DNA from 3 places in the Amycolatopsis sp. GA6-003 genome. Region 1 is predicted to be linked to each of the others. Evidence: riboswitches for the same ligand, from Rfam matches in the RefSeq annotation. Region 1 holds a riboswitch; each other region holds the start of a gene.
The links. A riboswitch is a leader RNA that binds a small molecule or an ion and turns the genes downstream of it on or off. The one in region 1 is predicted to bind S-adenosylmethionine.
Positions count from the first base shown of each region.

Region 2: it holds a riboswitch for S-adenosylmethionine, as region 1 does, so the genes downstream of both, thrC (threonine synthase) here and F9C12_RS39725 (aminotransferase class V-fold PLP-dependent enzyme) in region 1, are expected to answer to the same signal.
Region 3: it holds a riboswitch for S-adenosylmethionine, as region 1 does, so the genes downstream of both, F9C12_RS29150 (methionine ABC transporter ATP-binding protein) here and F9C12_RS39725 (aminotransferase class V-fold PLP-dependent enzyme) in region 1, are expected to answer to the same signal.

Region 1 covers NZ_CP176499.1:8,781,985-8,792,390, reverse strand. The annotation lists gene F9C12_RS39750 (DUF885 domain-containing protein) at 1-2,529, opposite strand, end outside; gene F9C12_RS39745 (AsnC family protein) at 3,271-4,578, shown strand; gene F9C12_RS39740 (RluA family pseudouridine synthase) at 5,118-6,044, opposite strand; gene lspA (signal peptidase II) at 6,041-6,649, opposite strand; gene F9C12_RS39730 (hypothetical protein) at 6,913-7,158, opposite strand; gene F9C12_RS39725 (aminotransferase class V-fold PLP-dependent enzyme) at 7,410-8,738, opposite strand; SAM riboswitch class IV at 8,779-8,893, opposite strand; gene F9C12_RS39720 (potassium/proton antiporter) at 8,989-10,406, opposite strand, start outside.
Region 2 covers NZ_CP176499.1:8,175,301-8,185,706, forward strand. The annotation lists gene F9C12_RS36865 (helix-hairpin-helix domain-containing protein) at 1-233, shown strand, start outside; gene F9C12_RS36870 (ComEC/Rec2 family competence protein) at 230-2,608, shown strand; gene thrC (threonine synthase) at 2,633-3,898, opposite strand; SAM riboswitch class I at 3,912-4,045, opposite strand; gene holA (DNA polymerase III subunit delta) at 4,177-5,148, shown strand; gene rpsT (30S ribosomal protein S20) at 5,555-5,815, opposite strand; gene F9C12_RS36890 (EamA family transporter) at 6,209-7,069, shown strand; gene F9C12_RS36895 (VOC family protein) at 7,092-7,466, shown strand; gene F9C12_RS36900 (class I SAM-dependent methyltransferase) at 7,463-8,074, opposite strand; gene lepA (translation elongation factor 4) at 8,191-10,041, shown strand; gene F9C12_RS36910 (Uma2 family endonuclease) at 10,160-10,406, shown strand, end outside.
Region 3 covers NZ_CP176499.1:6,385,102-6,395,507, forward strand. The annotation lists gene metG (methionine--tRNA ligase) at 1-533, shown strand, start outside; gene F9C12_RS29135 (TatD family hydrolase) at 824-1,648, shown strand; gene F9C12_RS29140 (transglycosylase family protein) at 1,998-3,458, shown strand; gene rsmA (16S rRNA (adenine(1518)-N(6)/adenine(1519)-N(6))-dimethyltransferase RsmA) at 3,551-4,393, shown strand; SAM riboswitch class I at 5,142-5,232, shown strand; gene F9C12_RS29150 (methionine ABC transporter ATP-binding protein) at 5,449-6,462, shown strand; gene F9C12_RS29155 (hypothetical protein) at 6,573-7,046, opposite strand; gene F9C12_RS29160 (4-(cytidine 5'-diphospho)-2-C-methyl-D-erythritol kinase) at 7,168-8,136, shown strand; gene F9C12_RS29165 (ABC-F family ATP-binding cassette domain-containing protein) at 8,166-9,935, shown strand; gene F9C12_RS29170 (fatty acyl-AMP ligase) at 10,023-10,406, shown strand, end outside.

The sequences.
Region 1 (10,406 bases):
CGGGTCGTTGCGGAGCCGGTCGAAGATCTCCCGCAGCTCTCCGGTGCCGAACACGCGGGCGCCGAGTTCGCGGTACTCCTCGGCCAGCTTTTCGCCCAGCCGCAGCCCGGTTTCGTGCAGTTCCCGCGCGGTGCGGTCGGTGGTGGTGTGCGCGCGGATCAGGCCCTGGTACTTCTCCAGCCCGCCCGGCAGATGGCTGATGCCCGGCTCGCTGTCCGTCTTCGAAACCGGCAGCACGTCCTCGGCGAGGAAGTCGCGGTAGCGCCGGTAGGCGGGCCGCACGACTTCGGCGAGCAGCCGGTCGCACTCCGCCGCGAAGCCCTCGACCTCGACCGCTGGGGTTACGCGGAACGGGTCGCCGTCCTCGTTCGCGAGGTACCGCTCGACGTACTCGATCCCGATGCGCACCAGGAAGTCCGGCGGCGCGAATCCTTCCGCGACGGTCGTCCGCTGCGCCTCGATCACCGCGTCGAGATAGCCGCCGATCGCCGCCAGCCGCGTGAGGTAGTCGCGCGCCTTGCCCTCGTCCTCCGGGACCAGCGCGGGAAGGATCGTCATCAGGTTCAGCGCGGGCGAGCTGAACCCGTCGCTCACCGCGAAGCCGGACAGCCGCGAGTCGATCGTGTCGATCGCGCCGCGGGCGTGCGTGCGCACCACCTCGCGGGTGATGACCTCGGACGGGGTCAGCCCGGCCGGGTCGATGGCGTCGGCGCGCTCGGCGATCGCGGCGTACCTGGCGCGGTCGCGCTCGGCCGCGGCAAGGCTCGGGTCGGCGAGCTTCGTGTGGTCGCCGGGCAGGCCGAGGACGGTGCGCTCCAGCGGTTCCCGCTCGAAGTCCAGCTCGACCAGCTCGTCGGCCAGACCGGCGACGGTGTCGCCGTGGCCGGCCACCCACTCGGTGACCACGGCGTCCAGCACCGACAGCGGCAGCGAGCCGCCGGAGAGGACGGTGTCGTGGAACGCCTTGACGTCGAAGCGGCTGCCGAGCCGCTGCTCGGCCTGCGCGCGCAGCCGCTCGATTTCCAGCCGTCCCACCATGTACGCCAGCGCCTGGCCCGGGTAGCCGAGGTACCGGTCGACCTCGGACTCGATCTCGACCCGCGCCATCGGCGTGTGCTCCAGCAGGTAGTCGACCGCCTGCTGCCGGCTCCAGCCCAGGGCGTGCATGCCGGTGTCGACGATCAGCCGGCCGGCCCGCATGGACTCCATCGTCAGCATGCCCAGCAGCGACACGTCGTCGGAGTACAGGCCCATCTCGTCGGCGAGGCGCTCGGTGTAGAGGCCCCAGCCCTCGGCGTACGCGGTGAAGTTGCCGATGCGGCGCAGCAGCGGCAGGTCGGCGAGGTCGAGGGCGGTGCTGAGCTGGAAGTGGTGGCCCGGGATCGCCTCGTGGAACGCGATGACCTCGGCGGTGTGCCGGAACCGCTCGGTGGCCTGGTGGGTGTTCGCGAAGTAGACGCCGGGGCGGGACCCGTCCGCGGCGGGCGGCATGTAGTACGCCGGGGGCGCGCCGGGCGCGGAGTCCTCCGGCACCGCCTCGACGGTCCACGGATGCTCCGGGACGCGGCCGAACCAGTTCGGCGCCTCGGCCGCGGCGCGGGAGATGGCCGTGCGGGCGGTTTCGAGGAGGTCCTCGGCGCTCGTCCAGCGGAGCTTCGGGTCGGTGCGCAGCCGCTCGAAGATCTCCGGCAGCTCGCGCGTGCCGAACACGCGCTCGCCGAGCGCCTGGTACTGCTCGACCTGGCCGGCGATGATCGCGAGGCCGGTGTCGTGCAGCTCCTGCGGGGTGCGGTCGCTGGTGGTGTGGGTGCGGGCGAGGCGGGCGTAGATCTCGTCGCCGCCGGGGAGCCAGGAGACGCCCGCCTTGTCGTCCGGGCGGCCGTGCGGGAGGACCTCGGCCTCGAGGAAATCGCGGTACTCGCGGAAACCCGGCCGGGCGAAGTCGCGGAGGATTTCGTCGCGGCGGGCGGCGAACTCGTCGTTCGGGGCGGGCTGGCGCAGCAGCGGGTCGTTCTCGGGCTCGGCGAGGTAGCGGTCGAGGTGCGCGATCGCGGCCTTGACCAGGCGTTCGACCGGCAGGAGTCCCGCGGCGATGCCGTCGCGGTGGCGTTGCGCGACGGCGCGGAGGTACTCGGGGATCTCGCGGAGCCTGCCGAGATGCGCCTCCGCGGTTTCCGCGGTGACGGTGATCATCGGCAGCGCGGACAGCAGCCCGGACGCGGGCCCGACGAACAGGTCGGTGACGGTGAAGTCGACGACCCGGCTGTCCATCCGGTCGAGGCTTCCGGCGATGGAGCTGAGCACGACGTCGCGGGTGACGCGGTCGGCCGCGCCGAGCCCGGCCGGGTCGACCGCCTCGGCGCGCTCCCGGATCCCGGCGAGCTTCTCCCGGAACGCCGCCTCCGCCGCGGCCGACGGATCGCCGAGCCCCGGCGCGTCCGGCCGGACGCCGAGAATGGCGGCGTCGAGCGGCTCGTGGTCGAACGACGCCTCGACCAGCTCGTCGGCGAGATCGGAAACGACGGACATCGGCGTGGACCCCCAGGGTAGGCGGAGAAGGTGCTGCCGCCGACCCTAATCGAGACCCGCGCCGCGACGCCCGTCTCCCGGCTGGCCGGTCCCTCGGCAGGCCTACCGGCGTGCCGGGGCGTGGAACTCGGGGCGGCCGGGTTGGGGCGGGTTTTCGCTTTTCCGCGCTGGTGCGGCGGTTGGCCTGGGCGCGCTTTGGCGGCGGTTGGCCTGGGCGCCATGCCAGGAAGGCACGGTTCGCGAGGCCTTTCGGACAACCGGCCACCGCCCGCATCCCGCCAGCCGCCGCGGTGGCGCGCGGCTCGCCGATGCCGAGGGCAAGGCATCCCCCACGAGACAAGGCCCGCAAGACTCTCCGGACAACTCGCCACCGCCAGCCGCCGCGGCGGCCTGCGGCTCGCCGACGCCGGGGGCAAGGCCTCCCCCGCGAGACCCTCCCGACAACCCGCCACCACCCGCATTCCGCGAGCCGCCGCGATGGCCCGCGGCTCGCCGATGCCGGGAGCAAGGCCTCCCCCGCGAGACCTTCCGGACAACCCGCCACCACCCGCGCCCCACCAGCCCGCAGCTCGCCGACGCCGGAGGCAAGACCGCCATGCCAGCGCGACCACACCCCGCAAACCCTTCCGGACAACCCGCCGCCACCCGCGCCCCGCCAGCCGCCGCGGTGGCGCGGGGCACGCCGGGCGCGGTGGTGCGGCCGGGTGCGGCGGGCGAGGCGGTAGCGTTGCCGGAGTGGCCGTGACCGATCCCGCCGACATCCGCCTGCTCGCCGCGCTCGCCGAGCTGGGCAAGGGGGCTGTGCACGAGCTGGCGGCGAAGGTCGGGATGGATCCGAGGGAGGTCGCCTACCGGCTGGTCGCGCTGTCCGGGAGCGGATTGCCGCTGCTGGTCGGGGTCGAGAGCGACCCGAACGGCCTTCGCGCGGCGATTTCCGGGGCTCCGGCGTCGTGGCAGCGTCCGCAGGGGGGCGGGTATCCGGGAGGGCCCGGGTCGGCGCCGTTCCCCGCGGCCGGGCCCGGCCAGGGCGTGCCGCCGGGTCCGGCCTCCGCGCCGATGGCTTCCGGCCCGGCCGCGATGCCCTCCGGTCCGGCGCCGAACGGCCCGGCTTCGGCGGGAGTCCCGGGGCGGGGCGCGCAGGCTCCCGGGATGCCGGGCTCGTCCGGTCCGCATCCGCCGGGACAGTCCGGGATCCCCGACTCGGCCGGGATGCCGGGGCACTCCGGACCGCACCCGCCGGGGCAGCACGGCATGCCCGGACCCGGGACCTCCGGCGCCTACCCGCCCGGGCAAACCGGTCTCCCCCCGGGCCCGGGGCAGCACGGCAGGCCCGGGCCGGGGACGTCCGGCGCCTACCCGCCGGGGCAGAACGGCATTCCCGGACCGGGAGTGTCCGGCGCCTACGCACCCGGACCGGCCGGGATTTCGGGCGCTTACCCCCCTGGGCCGAACGGGATTCCCGGCGGAATGTCCGGCGCGTACTCCCCCGGGCAGACCGGGATGCCGCCCGCCGGGGCGAGTGTCCACAATGGACCTTACCTGGCTCCGGACCCGGTCGTCAGCACGTGGGGCGTCCCGCAGACGGCTTCCTGGGCCCGCGGCGACGAACCCCGGCCCGCCGCCGCGCCCGCGAAGCAGGGGCGGATCGGCGAGACGATGCAGTCGCAGGGGCTCGAGGGGGAACAGCTTTCGGTGCAGCTGCTGGAAGTCCAGGATCCCGCCGACTTCCTCTTCGGCGCGGCCGGATACCGGCTCGAGGACGGCGAGCGGGCGGTCGTCGTGCACACCGAGATCACCAACCGCGGCCCGATCCCGTTCGCGTCGCTGCCCGACAACTACCTGGAACTCGTCACCGACAGCGGCGAGACCATCGCCAAGGCCCCGGTTTCGCTGACGTCGCGGCCGCCGCACAAGATCGGCGTGCAGCCGGGCGAGACGCTCGGCGGGCACACCGTCTACGTCCTCCCGACCGCCACCCGGGTGGTCGCGGTGCGCTGGAGCCCGCGGCCCGAGCCGGACGAACGCACCCTGACCTGGGCCGTCGACTAACCGGCCGGCCGGCGCCCGCGCCGGTCGGCACCCGGCGCAGGCGCTCGCGAGGCCTCCCGTCTCGCGGGAGGTCCGGAGCACCGGCCACATCGTCCGGACACTCCGCCCAGCGGCCATCCGCGAGACGGGCAAACCCCGCGCATGCCTCGCCAGCAAACCACGCAGCCACCGGGCTAGTTCCCGTGCCGCAAGGTCTCCAGCGCACCGGCCACACCGTCCGGCTACCCCGCCCAGCGGCCATCCGCCAGACGGGCAAACCCCGCGCATCCCGCGTCAGCAAAACCACGCAGCCACCGGGCTAGTTCCCGTGCCGCAAGGTCTCCAGCGCACCGGCCACACCGTCCGGACACTCCGCCCAGCGGCCATCCGCGAGCTGGGCAAGCCCCGCGCATGCCGCGCCAGCAAACCACGCAGCCACCGGACTAGCTCCCGCCCCGCAAGATCCCCAGCGCACCGGCCACACCGTCCGGCTACCCCGCCCAGCGGCCATCCGCCAGACGGGCAAACCCCGCGCATGCCACGTCAGCGAAGCCGCAGGACTAGTTCCCGTCCCGCAAGATCTCCAGCGCACTAGCCAAATCGTCCGGATACTCCGCCTCGAACTCCACCCACCGGCCGTCCGCCGGATGCGCGAAGCCGAGGGTTCGCGCGTGCAGCCACTGCCGCGTCAGGCCGAGTTTCCGGGCCAGCACCGGGTCCGCGCCGTAGGTCAGGTCGCCCGCGCACGGGTGGCGCAGCGCGGAGAAGTGCACGCGGATCTGGTGCGTGCGCCCGGTTTCGAGCTTCACATGCGCCAGCGAAGCCGCCCGGAACGCCTCGACCACCTCGTAGTGCGTGACGCTCGGCCGTCCGCCCGCGACGACCGCGAACTTGTAGTCGTGCCGCGGATGGCGGTCGATCGGGGCGTCGATGGTGCCGCGCGTCGGGTCGGGGTGGCCCTGGACGACGGCGTGGTAGCCCTTGTCGACGGTCCGCTCCTTGAACGCCCGCTTCAGCACGGTGTACGCGTGCTCGCTCTTGGCCACCACCATCACCCCGGTGGTGCCCGCGTCGAGCCGGTGCACGACGCCCTGCCGTTCGGCCGCTCCGGACGTCGAGATGCGCAGCCCGGCCGCCGCGAGGCCGCCGACGACCGTCGGGCCGGTCCAGCCCGGGCTGGGGTGCACGGCGACGCCGACCGGTTTCGAAATCACCACGATGTCGTCGTCATCGTGCAGGATCTTCATGCCTTCGACGGGCTCCGCGACGATTTCCGCCGCCCGTCCGGGTTCCGGCAGCGTCACCTCGAGCAGCCCGCCCGCGGCCAGCCGGTCCGATTTGCCCGCCGGACGGCCGTCGAGGAGCACGTCGCCCGCCGCGGCGAGGTCCGCGACCGCGGTGCGGGACAGGCCGAGCAGTTTGGCGAGCCCGGCGTCGACGCGCATCCCGTCGAGCCCGTCCGGGACGGGCAGCATGCGCGCGCTCACTCGGAGTCCTTCTTCTTGCCGCGGGTGGAGGTGCCGTCGTAGTCCTTGCCGAGCAGGGACAGCAGCACGATCAGCGCGCCGCCGACGCAGATCGCGGAGTCGGCGATGTTGAAGATCGCGAAGCCCTGCCCGTTGGGCACGAACGCGGAGATGAAGTCGACGACGTGCCCGCGCAGCGGTCCGGGCTCGCGGAAGAACCGGTCGGTCAGGTTGCCGAGCGCGCCGGCGAGCACGAGCCCGAGGCCGATCGCCCAGCCGACCGAGCGCAGCCGGCGCGAGATCCACACGATCGCGATCACGACGCCGATCGCGACGAGCGCGAGCACCCAGGTCATGCCGGTCGCCATCGAGAACGCGGCGCCCGGATTGCGGGTGACCTGCAGGTAGATCAGCCCGCCGAGGATCGGCTTGGGCTCCTTGCCCTCGAGGTTGGCGACGACGAGGTTCTTCGTGATCAGGTCGATCGCCCACAGCAGCGCCGCGACCGCGAACACCACCCAGACCCGCCGCTTGGGCAGCGGCGAGGTTTCCTCGGCAGCCCCCTGCTCAGGCGGTTCCGCAGACGGCTCGACCTCGGATTCGGACGGCGAAGGATCGGTGCTCACCCCTCCATTGTCCACAACCGCGCCCGAGCAGGTCACAGCGGCAGTCCCCGGCCGGAATCCGGTCGCCCGGCGCCCGCTGGTTCCGCCTGTTTCGCCGTCGTGCCCGCCGAGATCCCCACCCGCGCCGCCGCGGCGTGGACCCCGCCGACTGTCTCCCGCTGTGGGCGGCCCACTGGCGGGCCTGTCCCGCACCGAACCGCGAGAAATCCACGACGGTCAGCAGGCCGCCCTAGCCGACTGCCTCCCCCGCGGCGGCGACGCCATCAACCGCGTTCCCCGTCGTCGAGTTTGAAATGATCAGTCAACCGGTCGATGGTGAATTTGTTGCTGAGACGGCAAGCGCTGTGCTGATTGGCGAACATGCCGCTCTGCCAAAAGCCTTCGGTCCGGTCGCGGACGGCCACCCATTCGACGGGGACGACGTACTCGGCGGTGTCGTTCGTCGACCAGCCAGGTGCGAGCGAGGTACTCGTGTCCGCCGTCGCGGTAATAACGGAAGAAGACGACATTGATCGGCACCCCGTAGCTGGTGTTGAGGTAGGTGACGATGCGCTCGGTCGCGGAGTCCGCCTCGGCGGCGACTACGGACAAGCGGTGGTCCCTGTTCAGTTCTTCGGGCGGATTGCTGCCCAACCTCCAAGACGTGCAGTGCGCCGTCTCCGTCGACTGCGGGCAAGTCGATGATTTTTCCGAAGCTGGTCGGCACTTTGCTGCCGATCAGCAGCAACCGAGGACCCAAGATGTCCGGGTCCGCCTTCGATCAGGAACAGAAACCGGGCAGCTCCCGCGTGTCCCCCACCGGCGCCCACCGGCCGTCCACCTTCGCGTACTCCCACCGGGCGCCCCGGGCCACGATCTGTCGCAGCGCCAGCACCAGCCGGTCCACGTGTTCCTCGGTGCTCCCCAGCCCCAAGCTCACTCGGACGGCCTGCTGGCCCTCGCTTCCGGCTTCACGGATCAACCGCCGGGCGGCCACATGCGCGCAGAATGCCCCGTCCCGCACGCCGATTCCGTACTCAGCCGACAGAACCGCCGCCAGCCAGCCGGGCTCGAATCCGTCGACCACGAAACTGACCGTGCCGACCCGGTCCACCGGTGCGTCGAAGAAGCGCAGCTCGGCAAACCCGGGCAAGCTCTCGAGACCCTTGCGCAACCGCTCCAGCAGCGCGGCCTCGTGCGCACCAACGGCATCCCAATGCGCCGCCAGCTGCTCGCAGGCCACGCCGAGCGCATACACGCCAACGGTATTCGGCGAACCGGCCTCGTGCCGTTCCTCGCCGGTGTTCCACACCACGGCTTCCTCGGTCACCAGTTTCGTCGCACCGCCGCCGGCCAGGTACGGCTCGGCCGCCCGCAGCCAGTCGCTGCGGCCGATCAGCGCGCCCGCCCCGAACGGCGCGTACAGCTTGTGCCCGGACAGCGCGACATAGTCGACATCCAGCTCCCGCACCGAAATCCTCCGATGCGGAGCGAGCTGCGCGGCGTCGAGCGCGACCCGAGCACCGTGTTTCCGGGCCACCGCGGCGATTTCCGCGACCGGCAGCAGCTCGCCGGTCACGTTGGACGCCCCGGCGACCACCACCAATCGCGGCCCCTGCGGACATTCCGCCAGCGCTTCGTCCACAACGGACACCGCGGCGAGCCGGGTGCGCGGCAGCCGCACGCGCCGGACGTTCGGGCCCCGCCACGGCAGCAGGGCCGCGTGGTGTTCGCTGTCGAACACCACCACGGAAGTCTTGCGCGGCAACGCTTTCGCCAGCAGGTTGAACGCGTCCGTGGTGTTGCGGGTGAAGATCACCGAATCGCCGCTGCGGGCGTCCACGAACCGGCGCAGCACGTCGCGGGTCCGCTCGTACAGCCGGGTGGAGACCTGCGAAGCGAAGCCCGCGCCGCGATGCACGCTGGCGTACCAGGGAAGGAACTCGTCGACCGCCGTGCGCACCGCGTCCAGGCAGGGCGCGCTGGCCGCGTGGTCGAGGTTGGCGTAGCCGATGTCGCCGCCGGTGACCAGCGGGACCCGCAACGCGGCACCAGCGACAGCGGGAACAGCAGAAACAGTTTCCGTGGACCGGTCGAGTGCGAGAGTCATGACGGTGCCTCCTCGGCGTTCCGGGGGACCCCCGGCGAGGGGCCCGCGCTTGCCCGCCGCACTGCGCGACCGGCCTGGTCCTCACCCGGGGCACCCCACCGCGGTAGGAGGGTTGCCGGCCAGCAAGCCGGGGCTTCGCGCTGGCACTCATGACCTGGAACCGAAGATAGCGGAAAACCCGCGAAGAAAGCCAGCCCCGTCTCGTGATCTGAGACGGCGGTCACCCGACAGTCTACAAAGGACAGAAGGGTCAGGCCCCGGATTCCCCGTGCCAGCGGGCGAGGCGGCCGGCCCGGTCGACGGCCCGGATGCGCCGTTCGGTCGCGTCGCGGTCGGCGGCGGTCGTGACCACGAGAAGCTGATCCTCGACCTGCAAACGGCTCGTTTTCTGCGGGGTGAAGCCCGTCCCGCCGCGCACCACGAGGCTGACCGTCGCCCCGGCGGGCAGCCGCAGCTCCGACAGGTACACGCCGTGCAGCTTCGACCCCTTCTGGATGCGCACCTGCAGCAGTTCCGCGCCGAGTTCGTCGAGCGGCGCGGCGTCGACCTCGATCTCGTGCGCCTGCGTCGCCTTCGTCAGCCCGAGGATCCGCGCGAGCGGGCTGAGCGTCGCGCCCTGCAGCAGGGTGAGCACGATGACGAGCACGAAAACCGCGTCCACGAGCCGTTGCGCGCCCGGCACGCCTTCGGACAGCGGGATCATCGCGAGCACGATCGGCACCGCACCGCGCAACCCCGCCCACGACAGGAACGTCTGCTCCCGCCACGGCAACCGGAACGGCAGCAGCGACAGGATCACCGACAGCGGCCGCGCGAGCAGCAGCACCACCGCGCCCGCGACCAGGCCCGGGATGAGCGTTTCGAGCAGCCGGGTCGGCGACGCGAAGAGACCGAGCAGCACGAACAGCCCGATCTGCGCCAGCCAGCCGAGCCCTTCGGCGAACGACAGGGTGTCCGACCGGTGCGGCAGCTTGGAATTGCCCAGCACCAGGCCCGCGACGTAGGTGGCGAGCAGGCCGGACGCGTGCGCCAGCTGTCCCGAGGAGTACGCGAGCACGCACACCGCGACCGTGGCGAGCGGGTACAGGCCGGTCGCCGGAAGCGCGGCCCGGCGCAGCGCCTGCGCGCCCAGCCAGCCGAACGCGAGGCCGAGCGCGAGGCCGGCGAGCAGTTCGTAGACCACCAGCAGCGGCAGCGACCAGTCGACGGCCTCGCCGGACGCGAGCACGACGACCGCGATGTAGGCGGGCGCGTCGTTGACGCCGGATTCCAGCTCCAGCGCGCCGACGAGCCGTTTGCCCACCCCGGCCGTGCGCAGCACGGAGAACACCGCCGCCGCGTCGGTGGACGCGAGGACCGCGCCCCACAGCAGAGCGAGCCGCCAGTCGAGGCCGAGCAGCCAGTGCAATGCCGCGCCGGTGACCGCGATGCTGATCACCACGGCCACTGTGGACAGCAGGATTCCGGGCCCCAGCGAGGGTTTCACCGCCGACCAGCGCGTGGTGAGCCCGCCTTCGGTGAGGATCAGCACGAGCGCGGCGAGCCCGAGGGACTGGGTGAGCGCGGGATTGTCGAAGCGGATGCCGAACCCGGCCTCGCCGAGCACGACGCCGATCCCGAGATACAGCAGCAGCGACGGGAAGCCGAGCCGGATGGACACCCGCACCG
Region 2 (10,406 bases), 610 kb from region 1:
CCGCCCAGGCAGCACCGGTCGGCTCCGGAGCCGCAGCCAGCAAGATCGACCTGAACTCCGCGACCGCCGAGCAACTCGACAGCCTCCCGGGCGTCGGCGAGGTCACCGCCCGCCGTATCACCGACTGGCGCACCCAGCACGGCGGATTCTCGAGCGTCGAACAACTTCGCGACGTCGACGGCATCGGCGAGAGCAAGTTCGAAAAGCTCCGCGAGCAGGTGACCGTCGGATGAGACTGGAAACGGAGGAAAAGTCGCGGCGGGACCACGATTTCCGCCTCGTCCCCGCCGCCGTCGCCGGATGGGCGGCCACGCTGGCCGGACTGCAGCTCGGCTGGTGGGTCGCCACCGTGGTCGGAGCCGTCGCGGTCGTCGGTGCCGTCGTACTGCTCGCGCGCGGCCGCACCAGATACCTCGGTGCCGGGGGAGCGTTGCTGCTGGTAGGGCTCGTCGCCGCAATACCGACCGCCCTGCGTATCCACGACGCAGCAGCTGACCCGTTGGGAGCCGCTGCCACCCGAGGCGGCACAGCGACGTTGCGGGTCGAGATCAGCGAGCGGCCGCGCTCAATCCACCAAGCTGGCTATGCCGACCAACAGGCCGGCACCCGGTCAGTGGCGATTCCCGCGCAAGTCAGAACGGCCACAGTGGACGGTCGGCCAGTCGAATCGACCGGCCGGGTGCTGTTGCTGGCACCGGTCGCGGGATGGAGCGGGTTGCTGCCCGGCCAGCAGGTAACCACGTCCGGTCGCCTCCTGCCCGCACGCGGCGGCGAACTGACCGCCGCGGTCCTCTCCGTCCGTGCCGCGCCAGTCGATATCGGGCCAGCACCCTGGTGGCAGCGCGCCGCCGCGGCCTTGCGGAACAGCTTGCATTCGCTGTGCTCGATCCTGCCGGAGGAACCAGCGGGCCTCCTGCCCGGACTGGTGCTGGGCGACACGAGCGCGTTGCCACAGCGGGTCGAAGGGGAGTTCAACGCCTCAGGGCTCACCCACTTGATGGCGGTGAGCGGCGGAAATCTCGTCATCGTCGGCGGAGCCGTTCTGCTGCTGTGCCGGTTGGTCCGCGCAGGCCCGAGGTTGTCCGCCGCGGCGGCCGGTGCCTGTCTGGCGGGATTTCTCGTGCTGGTGGGTCCCGAACCGAGTGTGGTGCGGGCCGGCGTGATGGGCGGTATCGGCTTGCTCGCGCTTGCCCTCGGACGGCGCGGTTCAGCGCTGCCCGCCCTGGCCTTCGCGGTGTGCGTTTTGGTGGCATGGGACCCAACGATGGCGGGAAATTTCGGTTTCGCGCTTTCGGTTCTCGCGACGGCAGGGCTGGTCCTGCTCGCGCCACGCTGGGCAGATTCGTTGGTACGAAAGGGGATTCCGCCCGGGTACGCCGAAGGTCTCGCCGTGCCGTTAGCCGCCTTCGTGGTTACCGCGCCAGTCATTGCCGGGATGGCGGGCACGGTCAGCCTCGTCTCGGTCGTCACCAATGTCCTTGCGGCACCAGTGGTCGCGCCGGTCACGGTGCTGGGCGTGCTGGCAACAGTCGTCGGGCCGTGGTGGCCAGGCGGAGGGCAGGTGCTGATCCATCTGGCCGATCCGGAAGCCCGGTGGCTGCTCACCGTCGCCCGGCATGGTGCGCGAGCGCCTGGTGCGGCGCTGTCCTGGCCCGGTGGCTGGTGGGGCGGATTGTGTGCGGCCGCCCTGCTGGTCGTAGTCGTGGTGGCGGCGCGGTTCCGTCGGCTCCGGTTGCTGGTGGCCATCGGGCTGGTCGTCGTGCTGCTGACGGTGGTCCCGGCCAAAGTCCTGATGCCTGGCTGGCCGCCGGACGGCTGGGCGATGGTGGAATGCGATGTCGGACAAGGAGATGCGCTCGTCCTGGCCACCGCCGAACCCGGCCGCGCCGTGGTCGTCGACACCGGGCCGGAGCCGGGGCCGGTCGACGAATGCCTGCGGAGGCTGGGTGTCGACCGGGTTCCGTTGCTCGTGCTGAGCCACTTGCACGCGGACCACATCGGCGGTCTCGCCTCGGTGTTCGACGGACGGGCGGTAGGCGCGATCGCGGTCGGGCCAGGGCGTGCTCCGGCGTGGGCATGGCAGTCGGTTTCCGGCGAAGCGCGGCGTCGCGGCGTGCCGTTGGCGCAGCTGAGCGAAGGGCAACGGCTGGAGTGGCCGGGGTTGTCGCTGGAGGTGCTCGGTCCGCACTACGCCACCACCCGGGCACCGGCATTGCAGGACGGCACGATGATCAACAACAGTTCGGTCGTCCTGCGCGCGGACACCGACGCCGGCCGGGTTCTGCTGACCGGAGACGTCGAACTGGCCGCGCAAGCGGATCTGCTGGCCGAGGGCGTCGACCTGCGAGCAGACGTCCTGAAGGTGCCGCATCACGGTTCGAGGTATTCGCTGCCGCAGTTTCTCGCGGCGGTGCGGCCGCGCACGGCGTTGATCAGTGTGGGCGCGGGCAACGGATACGGGCATCCGAGCAAGTCCACAGTGGACGTCCTCGGCACGATGGGAGTGCTGGTCGCCCGGACCGATGTGGACGGTGACACCGCCGTCCTGCCCGGAGGAAGCGGACCGGCGGTGGCGCGTCGAGGCGAGCCGCGGGGTCCGCCGCGGTAGTGCGGCGGACCCCGGGCCGGTGCGTCAGTAGCCGAGCGCCTTGGAGACGGCTTCGGCGGACGGCGGCACGGTGGCCTTCGGGCCGATGTGGTTCTCGACCGCGTCGAGGGTCTTGAGGCCGTCGCCGGTGATGAGGAGGACGGTTTCGGCGTCCGGGTCGAGCTTGCCGGTTTCGACGAGCTTCTTCGCGGTCGCCACGGTGACGCCGCCCGCGGTCTCGGTGAAGATGCCTTCGGTGCGCGCGAGCAGCCGGATGCCTTCGACGACCTCTTCGTCGGTGACGTCCTCGATCGCGCCGCCAGTGCGGTTGACCACGTCGAGCACGTACGGGCCGTCGGCCGGGTTGCCGATCGCGAGCGAGCGGGCGATGGTGTCCGGCTTCACCGGCTGGACCACGTCGTGGCCGTTGCGGTACGCGGTGGAGACCGGCGAGCAGCCGGTGGCCTGGGCGCCGAACACCTTGTACGGGCTGGCGTCCACGAGACCGAGCTGGCCGAGTTCGCGGAAACCCTTGTCCACCTTGGTGAGCTGGGAACCGGAGGCGATCGGCACGACGATCTGCTCGGGGATGCGCCAGCCGAGCTGCTCGGCGACCTCGTAGGCGAGCGTCTTCGAGCCCTCGGAGTAGTACGGGCGGACGTTGACGTTCACGAACGCCCACTTCGGGTGCTCGGCGGCCAGCTCGGTGGCGAGCCGGTTCACGTCGTCGTAGTTGCCGTCGACGGCGATCAGGTCGCCGTCGTAGACCGCGGTGGTGAGGATCTTCGCGCGCTCGAGGTTCTTCGGGATCAGCACGACCGACCGCCAGCCGGCGCGGGCCGCCGCGGCGGCGGTCGCGTTGGCCAGGTTGCCGGTCGAGGGACACGCGAGGACCTCGAAGCCGAACTCGCGGGCGGCCGCGAGCGCGACGGCGACCACGCGGTCCTTGAACGAGTGCGTCGGGTTGCCGGTGTCGTCCTTGACCCACACGCGCTTGAGGCCGAGTTCCTTGGCGAGCCGGTCGGCGCGCACGAGCCGGGTACAGCCGGGTTCGGTGTTCGGAGTCTCCTCGACGGTCGAGGGGACGGGAAGGAGTTTCTTGTAGCGCCAGATGTTGCGCGGGCCCGCCTCGATGTCCTCGCGGCGGACGCGGCCGAAGTCGTAGGCGACCTCGAGCGGCGAGAAGTCTTCGACGGAGACGAATTCCGGAGCGAGCGGCTGCCGGTGCCCTTCTTCCTTCGACACCAGTTCGACGGCCGGACCGAGGTCGAGCGTCTTGTTGGCGGAGGTGGCGCTGAGGGCTGCAGTCATCGCGAGGTTCCTTTCCTCATCTGCCCCGCCGAAGCGGGCCGGAATTGGCACCGTGGTCGTCAGCTACCCCGCGATCGCGGGATGACAGGCTGTACGCCGGTTGCCGGGGCTTCGTCGGGCCGTTCCCTCTGCCCCTCTGGATGAGCGGTATTCGGTTGTCGGAGCGCCGGCGGGCGCGTCCTCGGCTACACCGTACGACATCCCGATCAGCTCGTGCCACGGAGGCGGCCCACATCACCGGAGCGGACGGTTCGCGGGCCGGGTGAGAAGATGGCCGGGTGACCACCGCACCCGCGCCGCTGCACCTCGTCACGGGCGAGGAAGAACTGCTCATCGAACGGGCTGTGCGAGCGTCCCTCGACGCGGCCAGGGCCGCGGACCCGACGGCCGACCTGACGCGGACGCGGGTGTCCGATCTCACACCGCCCGCGCTCGCCGAGCTGGTCAGCCCGTCATTGTTCGCCGAGGGGCGGGTGATCGTGCTGGAGTCGGCGCAGGACATCTCGCAGGAGCTGTCCGACGCGGTCCTCTCCTACGCGAAGGCGCCGGCCGACGGCATCGTCCTCGTCGTCGTGCACAGCGGCGGCGGCCGGAGCAAGGCCGCCAAGGCGCTGCCGGGCGCGTTGAAAAAAGCGGGCGCGGAAATCACCGAATGCCCGAAGCTGACCAAACCGGCCGAGCGCGAGGCGTTCGTCCGCAACGAGGTGCGCCGGTCAGGCGGCAAGATCGACGCCGCGGGCCTGATGGCGCTGCTCGACTCGGTCGGCTCGGACCTGCGCGAACTGTCCTCGGCGGCGACGCAGCTGGTCGCCGACACCGGGGGAGTCGTCGACGAGCAGGCAGTCCGCCGCTACCACACCGGACGCGCCGACGTGACCGGCTTCGCGGTGGCGGAAAAGGCCGTCGCGGGCGACCGGGCCGCCGCGATGGAGTCGCTGCAGTGGGCGATGCAGCTGGGCGTCCCGCACGTCCTGGTGGCCGACGCGCTCGCCGACGCGGTGCGCACGATCGCCCGCGTGTCCGCCGCCGGGCGCGGCAACCCGAACCAGATGGCGGGCGAACTGGGCATGCCGCCGTGGAAGATCCGCAAGGCGCAGGGCCAGGCCCGCGGCTGGGGCCAGGACGGCCTGGCGACCGCGATGCGCGTCGTGGCGAGGCTGAACGCCGAGGTCAAGGGCGCGGCGGCGGATGCGAACTACGCCCTGCAGCGCGCGGTCCTCGACGTGGTCGCGGCCAGGGGAGACCGCTGACTTCGAGGCGGTCCCGCTTTGGCGGAGTCGTCGCGGGGAAGCCGGTGAACGCCGCCGGGGCTGTGCGGTTGCTACCGAAGGGCACCGCTGCCCCTCGGGATGACGGGGTCACCTGGCGGGAGCCGTGGGGAGCTGGTGACGCCGCCGGGGCGGTGCGGTTGCGGCCGAAGGGCACCCCTGCCTCCCAGCCGACGGGACCACCCGGCGGGAGCCGCGAGCAAGCCGGTCAACGCCGCCCGGACCCGGTGATGGCGCCCGAGGACACCGCTGTCCCTCGGCTGACGGGACCACCCGGCGGGAGCCGTCGGCAACCAGGTGAACCCGGCCGGATCCGCAGCGGCCGCGTCCCCAGGGCACGGAAAAGGCCCGGCAGCCGAAGCCGCCGGGCCTTCCGGAAAGACTGCGCTCAGAGCTGGTTCACGCGCTTCGCGAGAGCCGACTTCTTGTTCGCGGCCTGGTTGGCGTGGATGACGCCCTTGGTGACGGCCTTGTCGAGCTTGCGAGCGGCGTCGCGCTGCAGTTCGAGGGCCTTGTCCTTGTCGCCGGCTTCGGCGGCCTCGCGGAACTTGCGGATCGCGGTCTTCACCGAGGACCGGATCGCCAGGTTGCGCTGCCGCGCCTTCTCGTTCGTCGTGATGCGCTTGACCTGCGACTTGATGTTGGCCATGGAGGCGTTCCTCTTTCACTCGGTGAAGGTCGCTGCCGCGTTCGTGTGGCTCCAAGCCGACCCCGAGGGACCAGCCGGGTTTCCTCCCTGACGGAATGCCGCACGGCAACAGTCGGAAATCTTAACAGCCCTGCTCGCGGCCCCGGCGAGGGCCCCGGAGCCGGAAATCGCGCGGCATCCCGGCGGCGGCTCCGTTACGGTGGGTTTCGGTAGTGCCTAGGGTTCCGTCGCCTGCCCGTGGTCCCGCGGAGCGGGTCGCGAAGACAACGAGGGCGGGCGGGCCTGGTCCGAGCGGCACCTTCGGCGGGGCGCCGAGCCTTGCCGTTCATCTGACGGGACAAAAGCCTGGAGGACCCGGTCTTCAGCGTGCGCTGAAAACCTGAAGGGGTCCGGATGAACACCACTGCCCTCGCCATGGTTCTCGTCGCCGCGGTCGTGCACGCCGGGTGGAACCTCGCCGCCAAACGGGTTTCCGGCGGTCCGCGGTTCGTCTGGCTGTACTACACGGTCTCGGCGGTCGCGATGCTCCCGGTGATCGCGGCAGCGCTGGCCGTCGAACCGGAACGTCCACAGTGGACTTGGCTGCTCGCCGCCGCGGGCACTGCGGTCCTGCACGTGGCGTACGGGATCGTGCTGCAGCGCGGATACGAGGTCGGCGACCTGTCGATCGTCTACCCGCTGGCGCGCGGCACCGGCCCGCTGGTCTCGGTGCTCGTGGCCGTCACCGTGCTGGGAGAACGGCCGGGGGTGCTCGGGCTGATCGGCGCTTTCCTGGTTGTCGCCGGCGTCCTCGTGATCAGCCTCGGCGGCAGCACCGGCGACGCGAAAGCCCGGCGCGCCGGGGTGTTCTACGGCGTCGCCACCGGCGTGGTCATCGCGGCTTACACGCTCTGGGACGCGCATTCGGTCACGTCGCTCGGCGTGCCTCCGCTCGTCTACTTCGGCGGCGGCGCGATCGGCCAGAGCATCCTGCTCGCGCCGGCCGCCGTGCGCGGCCGGTCCGAGATCAAGCGGCTGTGGCGCGACCACCGGCGCGAGGTGCTGATCGTCGGACTCGCCTCGCCGGCCAGCTACCTGCTGGTCCTGTACGCCCTGCGGATCGCGCCGGTCAGCCTCGTCGCTCCGGCGCGCGAGCTGTCGATCGTCTTCGGCGGGGTCGCCGCCTGGCTCGTGCTCCGCGAGCGCAACGCGGTCCGCCGGCTCGCCGGATCGCTGGTCGTGCTGGCCGGGATCGCCGCGATTGCGGTCGCCTGAGCGGCTCGGGTAGGCAGGAGCCATGGACGTACTGAGCAGCCGGGTGCTGATCCACCCCCGCGACCACGAGGTGTCCACCGCGTTCTACCGCGACGTCCTCGGCCTCGCGATCGAGCGAGAATTCCCTGGCGGCACGCGGTTTTTCGCCGGCGGCGGGTCGATCGAGGTGGTCGGTGAGGGCGAGGCCGGGCCCGGTCCGGACGTCAACCTGTTCCTGCAGGTCCGCGATCTTCCGGCGACGCTGGCCGAACTGGCCGGGCGCGGGGTCGAACCGGTGCGCGAGGCCCGGCGCGAACCGTGGGGCACCGACGAGGCGTGGATCGCCGACCCGGACGGGCTGCGGATCGTGCTCGTCGAGGTCCCGGAGGACCACCCGTTGCGCCGCGACCAGCGCTAGCCCGGTTTCACGGCCCGCAGCTGGGCGGCGAGCGCGGCGAACCCCGGCGGGTCCCAGGTCCAGGTCTGCAGGTCGGTGAATCCCGCCGCGGCGGCTTCGCCGGCCAGCTCGTGCCGGGTCACCGGAAGCCATTTCTCGTGCGCCGAGAGCAGCAGCCGTCCGCCTGGCCGCAGCACGCGGAACAGCTCGGCGAACGCCGCCGGGCGGTCTTCCCAGAACTGGACGTTGTTCACGGTCAGCACGACGTCCGCGGACGCGTCCTCGCAGCCGGTCCGGGCCGCGTCGCCCGCGCGCACCTCGGCGCGGTCGCCGCAGCGGTCCGCGCAGAGATCCCGCATCTGCGGGGAGGGCTCGACGCCGATCACCTCGCCGGCGAGTTTGCTCGCCGCGTCGAGGCCGACCCCGGGACCGGGGCCGATGACCAGGACGGTCTCGTCCGGTTCGAGGCGCGCGAGGTCGACGACGCGGTGCTCGGTCGCGGCGTTGCCGATCGCCATCAGCTTGCCGCCGAGCCTGCCCAGCAGGCCGCTGGGGTGGCCGAAGGCCCGGTCGAGCGCGGCGTCGAGGACGCCGGGGCCGGGCGGCGAGGGGGAGGGTGAAGTGGTCATGCTTCGAGGTCATCACGAGACGCGCGGGGCCGCATCGGGGATGACCCCCACCCGCACCCGGAGGTCCATGGGACGATGGGGTACGGACATCCCCCACCATCCCGAGGACAGCCCGAGTGACAGCGCCCAAGACGTTCGCCGACACCACCTTCACGCCGCCGGAGTTGATCCGCAACTTCTGCATCATCGCCCACATCGACCACGGCAAGTCGACGCTGGCGGACCGGATGCTGCAGCTGACCGGCGTCGTCGAGGAGCGGGCCATGCGCGCGCAGTACCTCGACCGCATGGACATCGAGCGGGAACGCGGCATCACGATCAAGGCCCAGAACGTCCGGCTGCCGTGGCAGGTGGACGGCAAGGACCACGTCCTGCACCTGATCGACACGCCCGGCCACGTGGACTTCACCTACGAGGTCTCGCGCGCGCTCGAGGCGTGCGAGGGCGCGATCCTGCTGGTCGACGCCGCGCAGGGGATCGAGGCGCAGACGCTCGCGAACCTGTACCTCGCGCTCGAGAACGACCTGCACATCATCCCGGTGCTGAACAAGATCGACCTGCCCTCGGCGGACCCGGAGAAGTACGCGGCGGAGATCGCGCACATCATCGGCTGCGAGCCCTCGGACGTGCTGCGCGTGTCGGCGAAGACCGGCATGGGCGTGACCGAGCTGCTGGACGAATGCGTGCGCCAGGTCCCGCCGCCGGTCGGCGACGCGGACGCGCCCGCCCGCGCGATGATCTTCGACTCGGTCTACGACACCTACCGCGGCGTCGTCACCTACATCCGCGTGGTGGACGGCAAGATCACGCCGCGCGAGAAGATCAAGATGATGTCCACCGGCGCGACGCACGAACTGCTCGAGGTCGGCATCATCTCGCCGGAGCCGAAGGCCAGCAAGGGACTCGGCGTCGGCGAGGTCGGCTACCTGATCACCGGCGTGAAGGACGTGCGCCAGTCGAAGGTCGGCGACACCGTGACGTCCGAGCGCAACGGCGCGAAGGAGCCGCTGGCCGGCTACCGCGACCCGAAGCCGATGGTGTTCTCCGGGCTGTACCCGGTGGACGGCTCGGACTACCCGGAGCTGCGCGAGGCGCTGGAGAAGCTGCAGCTCAACGACGCCGCGCTGACCTACGAGCCGGAAACGTCGGTCGCGCTGGGCTTCGGCTTCCGCTGCGGCTTCCTCGGGCTGCTGCACCTGGAGATCACCCGCGACCGGCTGGAGCGCGAGTTCGGCCTGGACCTGATCTCCACCGCGCCGAACGTGGTGTACCGGGTGGTGCTGGAGGACCGCAGCGAGGTGATCGTCACGAACCCGTCGGACTGGCCGACCGGGCTCAAGATCGCCGAGGTGCACGAGCCGGTGTCGAAGGTGAGCATCCTCGCGCCGTCGGAGTTCGTGGGCACGATCATGGAGCTGTGCCAGGCGAAGCGCGGCACCCTGCTGGGCATGGACTACCTGTCCGAGGACCGCGTCGAACTGCGCTACACGATCCCGCTCGCGGAGATCATCTTCGACTTCTTCGACACGCTGAAGTCGCGCACGCGCGGCTACGCGTCGCTGGACTACGAGGAGTCCGGCGAGCAGGTGGCGGACCTGGTGAAGGTCGACATTCTGCTGCAGGGCGAGACGGTGGACGCGTTCTCCGCGATCGTGCACAAGGACGCTGCTTACACCTACGGAAACCGCATGGCGACGCGGCTGCGCGAGCTGATTCCGCGGCAGCAGTTCGAGGTCCCGATCCAGGCCGCGATCGGCTCGCGGATCATCGCGCGCGAAACGATCCGCGCGATCCGCAAGGACGTGCTGGCGAAGTGCTACGGCGGCGACATCTCGCGGAAGCGGAAACTGCTGGAGAAGCAGAAGGAAGGCAAGAAGCGGATGAAGACCGTCGGCCGGGTGGAGGTGCCGCAGGAGGCCTTCGTCGCGGCACTGTCCACTGAGGACAACGGGAAGAACAAGAAGTAGTCCCACCTTCGGGTGAACGGCGGCTCCGGGTTTCCGGGGCCGCCGTTTTTTGTCGGTGGCGGGTGGTGTCCTCAATTGCGGACAGGAACTCTGGTGCGCACAGGGAAAGGAGAGCACCATGACAGTCATGATGGAAAGCCAGGTTCCGCCCGGGTCCGGTCCCATGACGGTGCGGGACCTCGAGGGGATGCCGGATGATGGCCGCCGTTACGAACTCATCGACGGAGTGCTGGTCGTGACTCCGGCGCCGGGGTACCGCCATCAGAAGATCGGGTACCGGCTCTACCACGTGCTGGAAGCGGCCTGCCCGCCGGAGTTCGACGTCCTCGGCGCACCGTTCGCCGTGCACGTCGGCGACCGGACGG
Region 3 (10,406 bases), 2.4 Mb from region 1:
TTCCGGCTCCTACCGCGCCTGCTCCCGCGGATGAGGAGTTGAAGGCGTTGTCCCGGCAGGCGTTCGAGACTGCCGGGGGGCATCTGGCTCGGTCGCGGTTCAAGCTGGCGGCGGCTGAGGCGATGCGGGTGGTTACCGCGGCCAACCGGTATCTGTCGGATCAGGAGCCGTGGAAGCTCAAGGACGATCCGGATCGGCGGGATGCGGTGTTGCACACGGCGTTGCAGGTGGTCAGTGACGCCAATACGTTGCTGACGCCGTTCCTGCCGCATTCGGCGCAGAAGGTGCACGAGGCGCTTGGCGGGACCGGGGTTTGGGCTGCGCAGCCTGAGCTTCGGGAGGTTGAGGATCTTGACCTGCCGGATCGGATCAACCCCATCCTCACCGGGGACTACGCCAGTGAGCAGGCCAAGTGGGAGTCGAAGCCGGTTGAGGTTGGGCGGCCGTTGGAGAAGCCGACTCCGTTGTTCGCGAAGCTGGATCCGAAGTTGGGGGAGACTGGGCCGGAGTGGGCTCCTATCATTACTGATTGAGGGTTCGGCTCGTCGCCTGGCGGCGACATTGCTGCGGGGTTGCGTGGGGCACCCCGAAGCCCGATTGTGCTGACGGTTCGGGGGTGCTTGTCAAGGCGGGAAAGATGCCTTGACAAGCACCCCCGAACCGCAGGGCGGCTTCGTATCGGGGTGCGGGGGAGGGGCTGGGTGCCTCGCTGTTTGGGTGCAGTGGCGGCGGTTTAGGGCTGTGAGGGGAACTTGGGGGGATCAGGGGGCTGTGGGGGTTCCCTCACGGCATCTGCGGGTGGGGGCCCAGTAGCTTGGGTGCTATGGGTGACGAGAAGCGCGAACTCCCCCCGATTCCTGATCGGCTGCCGGTGACGGTGGTTGACGCGCACACTCATCTCGACGCGTGTGGTGCGGAGACTGCTGCCGACGTTGCCGAGATGGTTGATCGTGCCGAGCGGGCTGGGGTTGCTCGGGTGGTCACTGTCGCGGATGATCTCGCTGCTGCTCGTTGGGCTGCGGAGGCGTCCACTTGGGACTCGCGGGTGTTCGCAGCGGTGGCGATCCACCCTACTCGTACCAAGGAATTCGGGGTTGCCGAACAGTCCGAAGTGGAGCGTCTGGCGCGGGGGGAGCGGGTGGTCGCGGTCGGCGAGACCGGGCTCGATTACTACTGGGACTACTCGCCGCACGATGCGCAGCAAGCCGCGTTTCGATGGCACATCGATCTTGCGAAGCGGCTGGGCAAGGCGCTGATGATTCACGATCGCGACGCGCACGAGGACGTGCTTCGCATCCTCGACGAGGAAGGTGCGCCCGAGACGGTCGTCTTCCACTGCTTCTCCGGCGACGAGCACATCGCGCGCCGTTGTATCGACAAGGGCTACATCCTGTCCTTCGCAGGCACTGTCACCTTTAAGAACGCGCGCGGGCTGCACGAGGCCGCGCGGATCGTGCCGCGCGGGCAGTTTCTCGCGGAGACTGACGCGCCGTTTCTGACGCCTCATCCCTATCGGGGGCGGCCGAACGAGCCGTTTTGCACTGCTTATACCGTTCGGTTCCTCGCTCAGCTTCGCGGCGAAGCCGTCCACGAGGTGGCCGAAGCGGTCCGGACCACTGCCGAACGCGCATATCGGCTGCCTGCGTGATTCCGTAGTGTCACAACGGGTTGCACGGATTGCGACATTCGAGACCCCGCATTCGTCCACCTGATGAGTGACGCAAGTCACGACACTCCGGGGGGTGTTTGCGCAACCTGCCAACACCCGTTACTGTCCCGTGATCGTGCCGGTCGGTATCGCGCAGCGAAGCCGGCTGATACGCCCACCAGTCACGTCAGTGCACGTCGGGGAAGCGGAACCGGGGTTGGTACGACTCGGAACCGTGACGATGGCGCTGGCTGGGGGTGTCGGACTTGAGAGGCGCGCCTGAGGGCGCGTCGCGAACGAAGGACGACGCGCGCACGACGCGCGGTGTCTTGGGAAAGGGAACGACCCGGTGACTGGTAGTCGGCAGGATGACTCGCGTCTTGACGCGGGTACGGCGTACTTCTCCTCCTCCGAATCTTCGGTGGCCGTGCTCGACCGCGAGCTCGAGGACACCGCCTACGGGCAGCTTGACTTCTCCGACGAACTCCGCGTGACCGAGCAGGACGTGCTCGCCGCGCTCGGCCCGGACGCCGACGCGCTGATGTCGGAAATCGACGTCGACGTGGACGAGCTGATCCGGCTCATCAACGCGGAAACCACGATGCTTCCGCCGCTCGTCCTCCCGGACGAGGTCGAGCAGGACCGCACCGCCTCCCCGCAGGCCAAGAAGGCCGCGGTCGAGGAAGGGCTGCGCGAGGCGACCAAGACCTGGAAGCGCCGCTTCCTCAAGGGCGCCGTGCTCTCGCTGCTGGTCACCGTCGGCGGTGGCGGCGCGGCGGCGCTCGCGATGAACAAGAGCATCACCGTCGACGTCGACGGCCACCAGCAGACCGTGCACAGCTTCGGCGGCACCGTCGGCGAGGTGCTCGAGGACGCGGGCCTGTCGGTCGGCGAGCACGACGCGCTTTCGCCCTCGCCGCAGGCGGCGGTCGGCGACGGCGGCGTCATCAAGCTCGAGCGCGGCCGTCAGCTGAACCTCGTCGTGGACGGCGTGTCCCGGCCCTCCTGGGTCCGCGCGACCACGCTCGGCGAGGCCATGAACCAGCTCGGCATGGGCAGCATGCTTTCCCAGGGCGCGTGGACGTCGATGCCGTCGTCCGGCGAACTGCCGCTGGAGGGCTCGACCGTCCAGGTCAAGACCCTGAAGCACATCACGCTTTTCGACGGCACCAACGCGCCCCGCCAGGTGAGCACCAACGCGGTGACCACCAAGGAGCTCGTCTCCGACCTGAAGCTGAACCTGGGCCCGGACGACGCGATCGAGGGCGGCCTCGACGTCAGCCTCAAGAACGGCGCCGAGGTCCACGTCAGCCGCATGGGCGTGTCGATGGTCAACCAGGAAGAGACCATCGACCCCGAGGTGCAGAAGGTCGACGACCCGACGCAGCTGCAGGGCCAGCAGAGCGTCGAGGACCCGGGCACGCCGGGCAAGAAGCTGGTGACCTACAAGGTCACGAAGAAAAACGGCGAGGAGATCGCTCGCGAGCAGGTCTCGGAGAAGGTCCTCGTCGAGGCCAAGGCCAAGATCATCAAGGTCGGCACCAAGAAGCCGCCGACGCCGGCGATCGGCGACACCGGCGTGTGGGACCGCATCGCGCAGTGCGAATCGGGCGGCAACTGGTCCATCAACACCGGCAACGGCTACTACGGCGGCCTCCAGTTCGACCGCCAGACCTGGAACGCCTACGGCGGCGGGCAGTACGCCCCGACCGCGGACAAGGCCACCCGGGAGCAGCAGATCGCGATCGCCGAGCGGGTGCGCGACGCGCGCGGCGGCTACAGCGCCTGGGGCTGCGGCTACAAGGCCTGAGCACGCTCTGATTTTCCGGCAGGCGGCCGGGAGCCTCGCGCTCCCGGCCGCCTGTTTTCGTCCGCCGCGTCGCCGCTGGGTAGGCTCGTCCGGTGGTGGAACTGCTGGGGCCTGCCGAAATCCGCGGGCTGGCCGACGAACTCGATGTGCGGCCCACGAAGAAGCTCGGGCAGAACTTCGTGCACGACCCCAACACGGTCCGCCGCATCGTCGAACTCGGCGGCGTGCGGCCGGGGGACGTCGTGCTGGAGGTCGGACCCGGGCTCGGGTCGCTGACGCTGGGCCTGCTCGCCGCGGGCGCTCAGGTCGTCGCGGTGGAGATCGATCCGGTGCTGGCCGCCCGCCTGCCGCGCACGGTCGCCGAGCGCGCCCCGGAGGCAGTGGACCGGCTGACGGTGGTCGGAGCCGACGCGCTGCGGGTGCGGGCCGCCGACCTCCCGGCTGAGCCGGTGTCGATCGTGGCGAACCTGCCGTACAACGTCGCGGTGCCGGTGGTGCTGCACCTGCTGGCCGAGCTGCCGTCGCTGCGCAGCGGACTCGTGATGGTCCAGACCGAGGTCGCCGACCGGATGGCCGCGGGGCCGGGCAGCCGCACCTATGGCGTGCCGAGCGTGAAACTCGCTTGGTACGGCCCGGCGCGGAAGGTCGCCGCGGTGCCGCGCGCGGTGTTCTGGCCGGTGCCGAACGTCGATTCCGCACTGGTTTCGTTCACCCGGACCGACCCGGTAGCCGGAGTGGATCGCGCCCGGCTCTTCGCGGTGGTCGACGCGGCGTTCTCGCAGCGGCGCAAGACTTTGCGGGCGGCGCTGGCCGGATGGGCCGGTTCCGCCGAGCGGGCCGGCGAGCTGCTCGCCGAGGCGGGAATCGACCCGAAGACACGCGGGGAACAGCTGGACGTGCACGCGTTCGCGCGGATCGCGGCTGCCGGTCATTGACCGGGACCCCGTCCGCGACGGCGGGCTAGGTTCGGCCGCAAGGCCCAGCTCGTCGGCGGCCCGTACGTCGCGGGGTTCTCCTTCGCCGGATTCCTGGTCGGGATTCCAGCGGCCTACTTCGCGTCCAAGAAGCGATACCAGTGGCAGCAAGGCAACGCGAGCACCTCCCAGTCGCGGAACTCCCCGTGCGTTGTGACCTCTAACGGCGGCCTCGCGGCAGGTATTCCGGATGCGAGCCACTGGTTCCGCTGTGTTGTCCGATGATCTTGCGTCGTCGCTGAGTGTGGGGCATCCATGGACAGACAGCTACTCTCGGTGATCGTGCGCGGACCGCGGAAACCGCCCTCCACCTGTGCCGAGCGCCTCGCCACCCCCTCGGCATTCGGGGGAGCTTGAGTGCTCCGCACCCCCGATTGTTCAGCGGTGCCGCCCGAAGGTGCTTCGCTTCCCTGACCTATCTCGACCCCGCTTCGGCCGCGGGCAGCCCTGCCTCGCGCCCCGCGTCAAGCCACCACTTGACAACGAGAAAACTCTTGTTCCACAAAGCTCTTTGATCGTCCACAGTGGAACGAACTAGTTCGCCGCCGTGGCCCGCCGCCCGGGTTTCGCAGGTCGAGGCACTGTTCGGCGACCGAGGTTCCGGGTTTTCGGGTCCTGGACGCCGGGTCCCGGGATGCGGGCACCACCAGACGTGTGATCTGCACCAACGCGCTTGCGTTCAGCCAATGGGATCGGCTTTACTCGAAAGCGTCCATCCCGAGCGACTGAGAGACCTGGCTCGCCGAAGTCGCAGCAACCACCCTCCGCAGGGCAGGTGCTACCGCCAGGACCGATGGAGGCTGTTTTCGATGAAGAGGGTCACCCGCCCGCTCCTGCTGACCCGCCGGCGCGTAGTCGACGAAGGTCGCCGCTCGGTATGTGCGTGTCGACGCTCCATGGTCATCGCCTGATCGTTTTTTCCGCACTTTCTTGCGCCGTCCACTGTGGACGGTAATTCGATGACGCCTGGCGCGCCCGGAAACTCCCGCCGCGCCTCGTTTGCCTGGAGCCCTTTCGTGATCACTGTCGAAAACGTGTCCAAATCCTTTCCCTTCCACGGAAGCCGGGTCGCCGCGCTGCGCGACGTGAGCGTCGACGTGCAAGCCGGCTCGCTGTTCGGGGTCGTGGGTCCGTCCGGTTCCGGCAAGTCGACCCTCGCCCGCTGCATCGCGCTGCAGGAGCGTCCCGACCGCGGCGTCGTGCGGCTCGACGGCCTCAACACCGCGACCCTCGACGGCAAGCGGCTGCGGGAGATCCGCCGCCAGCTGGGCGTCGTCGGGACCAAGCCGGAGCTGATCGCCGAGCGCACCATCGCCGGCAATATCGCCAGCCCGCTGGAGCAGCTCGGCGTCGACGGACCGCAGCGGCGCAGCCGGGTCGGCTCGCTGCTGGACCTGGTCGGCCTCACCGCCCGCGCCGCGCAGAAGCCGGAAGAACTCACCGACGGCCAGCTCCGCCGGGTCGCGGTCGCCAAGGCGCTCGCCGCCGGGCCCGCCGTGCTGCTCGCCGACGACCCGACCGCGGGGATCGCGGCCGAGGACGCCGGCGCGGTGCTCGCCGTGCTCGACCGGGCGCGCGCCGAACTGGGCGTGACGGTCGTCGTCACCACCCCGGACGCCGACGTCGTCCGCCGGGTCTGCGACGACGTCGCGGTGCTCGACAACGGCGTGGTCGTCGAGCGCGGCACGGTGCTCGACCTGATCTCGACGCCGGACAGCTGGACCGCGCAGGCGGTGCTGCCGTCGATCGAGACCTCGCGCGCCCAGGCCGCGAAGTACGACCGCGCGGTCGACGTCGTGCTGATCGGGTTCGCGTCGGTGGGCGCGCTGCTGCCCGAGGCGGCCAGCCGCTTCGACGTGGAGCTCGCCACCATCGGCGGCGGCCTCACCCGCGTCGGGGACACCCCGATCGCCCGGTTCCGCCTCGGCGTCCGCGGCGAGCGGGCCGACGCCGCGCTGTCCTGGATCTCCGACCGGGGCGCGCACGTGATCCAGCCGGCTCGCGGTCCGCAGAGCGTCGTCGCCGCCTGATTTCCCTTACGCCGAACCGTTTTTCCGAGGGCCGCCCCATCCAGATGGGGCGGCCCTCGCCGTCTCCGCCGGACGCGCCGCCCGAGGAATCAGGACACACGGGCAAAGTTTCAGGACAACCGTCCTGAAGTCTGTCCACTGTGGTCGTTCCGGCGCAAGATCGCCGCGAGTTCCGGATCCGCGTGTGCCTCGGCGGTCTGCTTCCACTTCGCCACCAGCGTGGCGAACGGCACCGGGCTGCCGAGGGATTCGGCTCGTTCCAAGGTCTCGACCAATTCGCCGGCGAACGCGTGCAGCTCTTCCGTCGACAGGTACCGCGCCCACGGGAACGCGGCGGGCAGCGCCTCGGCGGCGAGCGCGGCCGTCTCGGCGCTGCGCCGCATCAGCTCCACGAGGAGCGTGACGGTCGCCGAAAACCCGGCCACCGCCTGTTCCGCGCGCTCGGCGGTGACGAGCAGCAGATCGGGTTTGTCCTTCTCCCGTCGGCGAATCCGCACCGAACGGCTCGGCGCGGCCTCGAGCCGCTCCACCACCCGGCGCGGGCGCAGGGACAGCTCGGACAGGTTCACCTCGGGCGCGCGCATAGTTACAAAGTAGTTCCAAATTAGCTCGTCTGGCCACTCCGCGGCGACGACTGGGGGAACTTCCGTGCCGACGTTTTCTCCTGGCGGGACCTGGCGCGGGCCAGCCACGTAGGCTGGACGGGTGCTCGCCGTAGTTCCACCACCAGTCACCGTCCGGGTCCCGGCCAAGGTCAACCTGCACCTGGCCGTCGGAGACCTGCGGGCGGACGGATTCCACGAGCTGGTCACCGTCTTCCAGGCGCTTTCGCTCACCGACGAGGTGACCGTCGCGGCCGCCGACGAGCCCGGGCTCGAGGTGTACGGCGAGGGGGAGCGCACGGTGCCCACCGACGGCGCCAACCTCGCCTGGCGCGCGGCCCGGGAGCTGGCCGCCTACGCCGGACGGCCGGACGCGGATGAGCCGAAGGTGCGAATCGTGCTGCGCAAGGGCATTCCGGTCGCCGGCGGCATGGCGGGCGGAAGCGCGGACGCGGCGGCGGCGCTGGTCGGGCTCTCGTCGCTGTGGAAGCTCGACGTCACGCGCGACGAGCTGGCCGCCATCGCCGGCCGCTTGGGCAGCGACGTGCCGTTCGCGCTGTATGGCGGCACCGCACTCGGCACCGGCCGCGGCGAGCAGCTCGTGCCGGTGCTCGCGCGGCACACGTTCCACTGGGTGCTGGCCTTCGACGAGGAAGGCCTGTCCACGCCCAAGGTGTTCGGCGAACTCGACCGGCTGCGCGCCGACGGCAAGCCGCCGCGGATCGGGTCGCACACGCCGGTCGTGGAGGCGCTCGCGTCGGGAGATCCTCGCCAGCTCGCCCTCTTGCTCGGGAATGACTTGCAGGCGGCCGCGGTGTCGCTGCGGCCCGGCCTGCGCCGCACGCTGCGTGCCGGGGTGAACGCGGGCGCGCTGGCCGGATGCGTGTCCGGCTCCGGGCCGACCTGCGCGTTCCTGTGCTCCGACGCGGAAACCGCGGTCGAGGTGGCCGCCGAACTCTCCGGTGCCGGAGTGTGCCGGACGGTGCGGGTCGCGCACGGCCCGGTGCCCGGCGCGCGCGTGGTGGGCGGCGACGACGCCCCGCGCAACGCGCCGCCGCGCGTGCACGCCTGAATCAATAGTCCACAGTGGAAAGGATCCGGATGGCCAACCTGGTCAACCTGGAATCGGTGAGCAAGTCCTACGGCGTGAAGCCGTTGCTGGACAACGTTTCCCTCGGGGTCGCGCAGGGGCAGCGGATCGGCGTCGTCGGGCTCAACGGCGGCGGCAAGACGACGCTGCTCGAAGTCCTTTCCGGACTGAGCGAGCCGGATTCCGGCCGGGTGAGCCAGGTGCGCGGGCTGCGGATGGCCGTCGTCACCCAGCGCACCGAACTGCCGGCCGGAAGCACGGTCGGCGACGTCGTGCTGCAGCGCTATGGAGCCGAGCACGAATGGGCCGCCGACGCACGCGTCCGGTCTATTGTGGACGGTCTGGGCATCACCGCGATCGGCCTCGACACCCCGACCGCGAACCTGTCCGGCGGCGAACGCCGGCGCGTCGCGCTGGCCGCCGCGCTGACCGGCGAACTGGACCTGGTGGTGCTGGACGAGCCCACTAACCACCTTGACGTCGAAGGCGTCCGCTGGCTCGCCGACCACCTGCTGGGCCGCCGGGTCGCGGTCGTGGTCGTGACGCACGACCGGTGGTTCCTCGACACCGTCGCGAGCCTCACCTGGGAGGTCGCGAACGGCCGGGTCGAACAGTACGAAGGCGGTTACGCCGACTGGATTTTCGCGCGTGCCGAACGGGCCCGCCTCGCCGCGACCGCGGAGGAGAAGCGGCAGAACCTGGCGCGCAAGGAATTGGCGTGGCTGCGCCGCGGCCCGCAGGCGCGTTCCTCGAAGCCGCGCTACCGCGTCGAGGCCGCCGAGGCGCTGATCGCGGACGTGCCGCCGCCGCGCGATTCCGTGGAGCTGATGGCGTTCGCGAAACGCCGGCTCGGCAAAACGGTGCTGGAGCTGGAAGACGTTTCGCTGTCCGTCGGCGACCGGACGTTGCTCGACCACGTGACGTGGCGGATCGGCCCGGGCGACCGGATCGGTCTGGTCGGCGTGAACGGCTCCGGCAAGACCACGCTGCTGAAGCTGCTGGGCGGCGACGTCGAATCGTCGACCGGGCGGCGCGTGCAGGGCAAGACGGTCGCGCTCGCCCACCTGCGCCAGGAACTCGACGACCTGCCCGCCGATCTTCGCGTGCTGCAAGCGATCGAGCAGGTTTCGGGCCGGGTCGTGTTCGGCAAGCAGGAGATGACCGCGTCGCAGCTCGGCGAGAAGCTCGGCTTCCCCGCCGCCCGCCAGTGGACGCCGGTCGGCGACCTCTCCGGTGGCGAACGCCGCCGGCTGCAGCTGTGCCGGCTGCTGATGGCCGAGCCGAACGTGCTCCTGCTGGACGAGCCGACGAACGACCTGGACATCGACACCCTGCAGCAGCTCGAAGACCTGCTCGACGGCTGGCCGGGCACGATGGTGGTGGTCTCGCACGACCGGTACCTGGTCGAGCGGGTCTGCGACGCGACGTACGCGCTCCTCGGCGACGGCAAGGTCACCCACCTGCCGGGCGGGATCGAGGAGTACCTGCAGCGCCGCGCCCGCGCGAAGGAAGCCGCGCCGCGTCGCGAGGCACCCCCGGCGGAGAAGACCGAGGCCAAGCGCAGCGCGGCGGAAACCCGTGCGGCGCAAAAGGAATTGGGCCGGTTGGAGCGGAAGCTGGACCAGCTCGCGAAGCGCGAGGAGAAACTGCACGCGGCGCTGGCGGAGGCGGCCACCGACCCGGAGAAGCTGATCGAGCTGAACACCGAACTGAAGGCCGTGCTGGCGGAGAAGGACGACGTCGAGGCGCGGTGGCTGGAGACGTCCGAACTCGCTGAGTGACCCGTCCGCACGCTGTCTGCCGCCGGACATCCGCTGTTCACGCCGCCGCGGGCGGGCCCGGAAAAACCGGACAGTAATCTGACGCACATGAGTCGGTTTGTGGACACACTCGTCGGGAACGCGGCGGACCGGGGGCAACGGCGCGGCATGGTGACCGGCGAGCCCAAGGAGCCGGTGCGCCGGACCTGGGCGCAGGTGCACGACGAAGCGCGCCGGATCGCGGGCGGGCTGGTCAGCGGCGGATTGGCGCCGGGGAGCGCGGTGGCGGTGCTGGCCGCGGCGCCGGTGCTCATCGCGCCGACCGTGCAGGCGGTGTGGCTCGCAGGCGGCAGCGTGACGATGCTGCACCAGCCGACCCCGCGCACCGACCTCGCCGCATGGGCCGAGGACACGGTGAAGGTGCTCGCGATGATCGGGGCCGAACTGGTCGTGCTGGGCGAACCGTTCGACCAGCTCGCCCCGGTGCTGGAA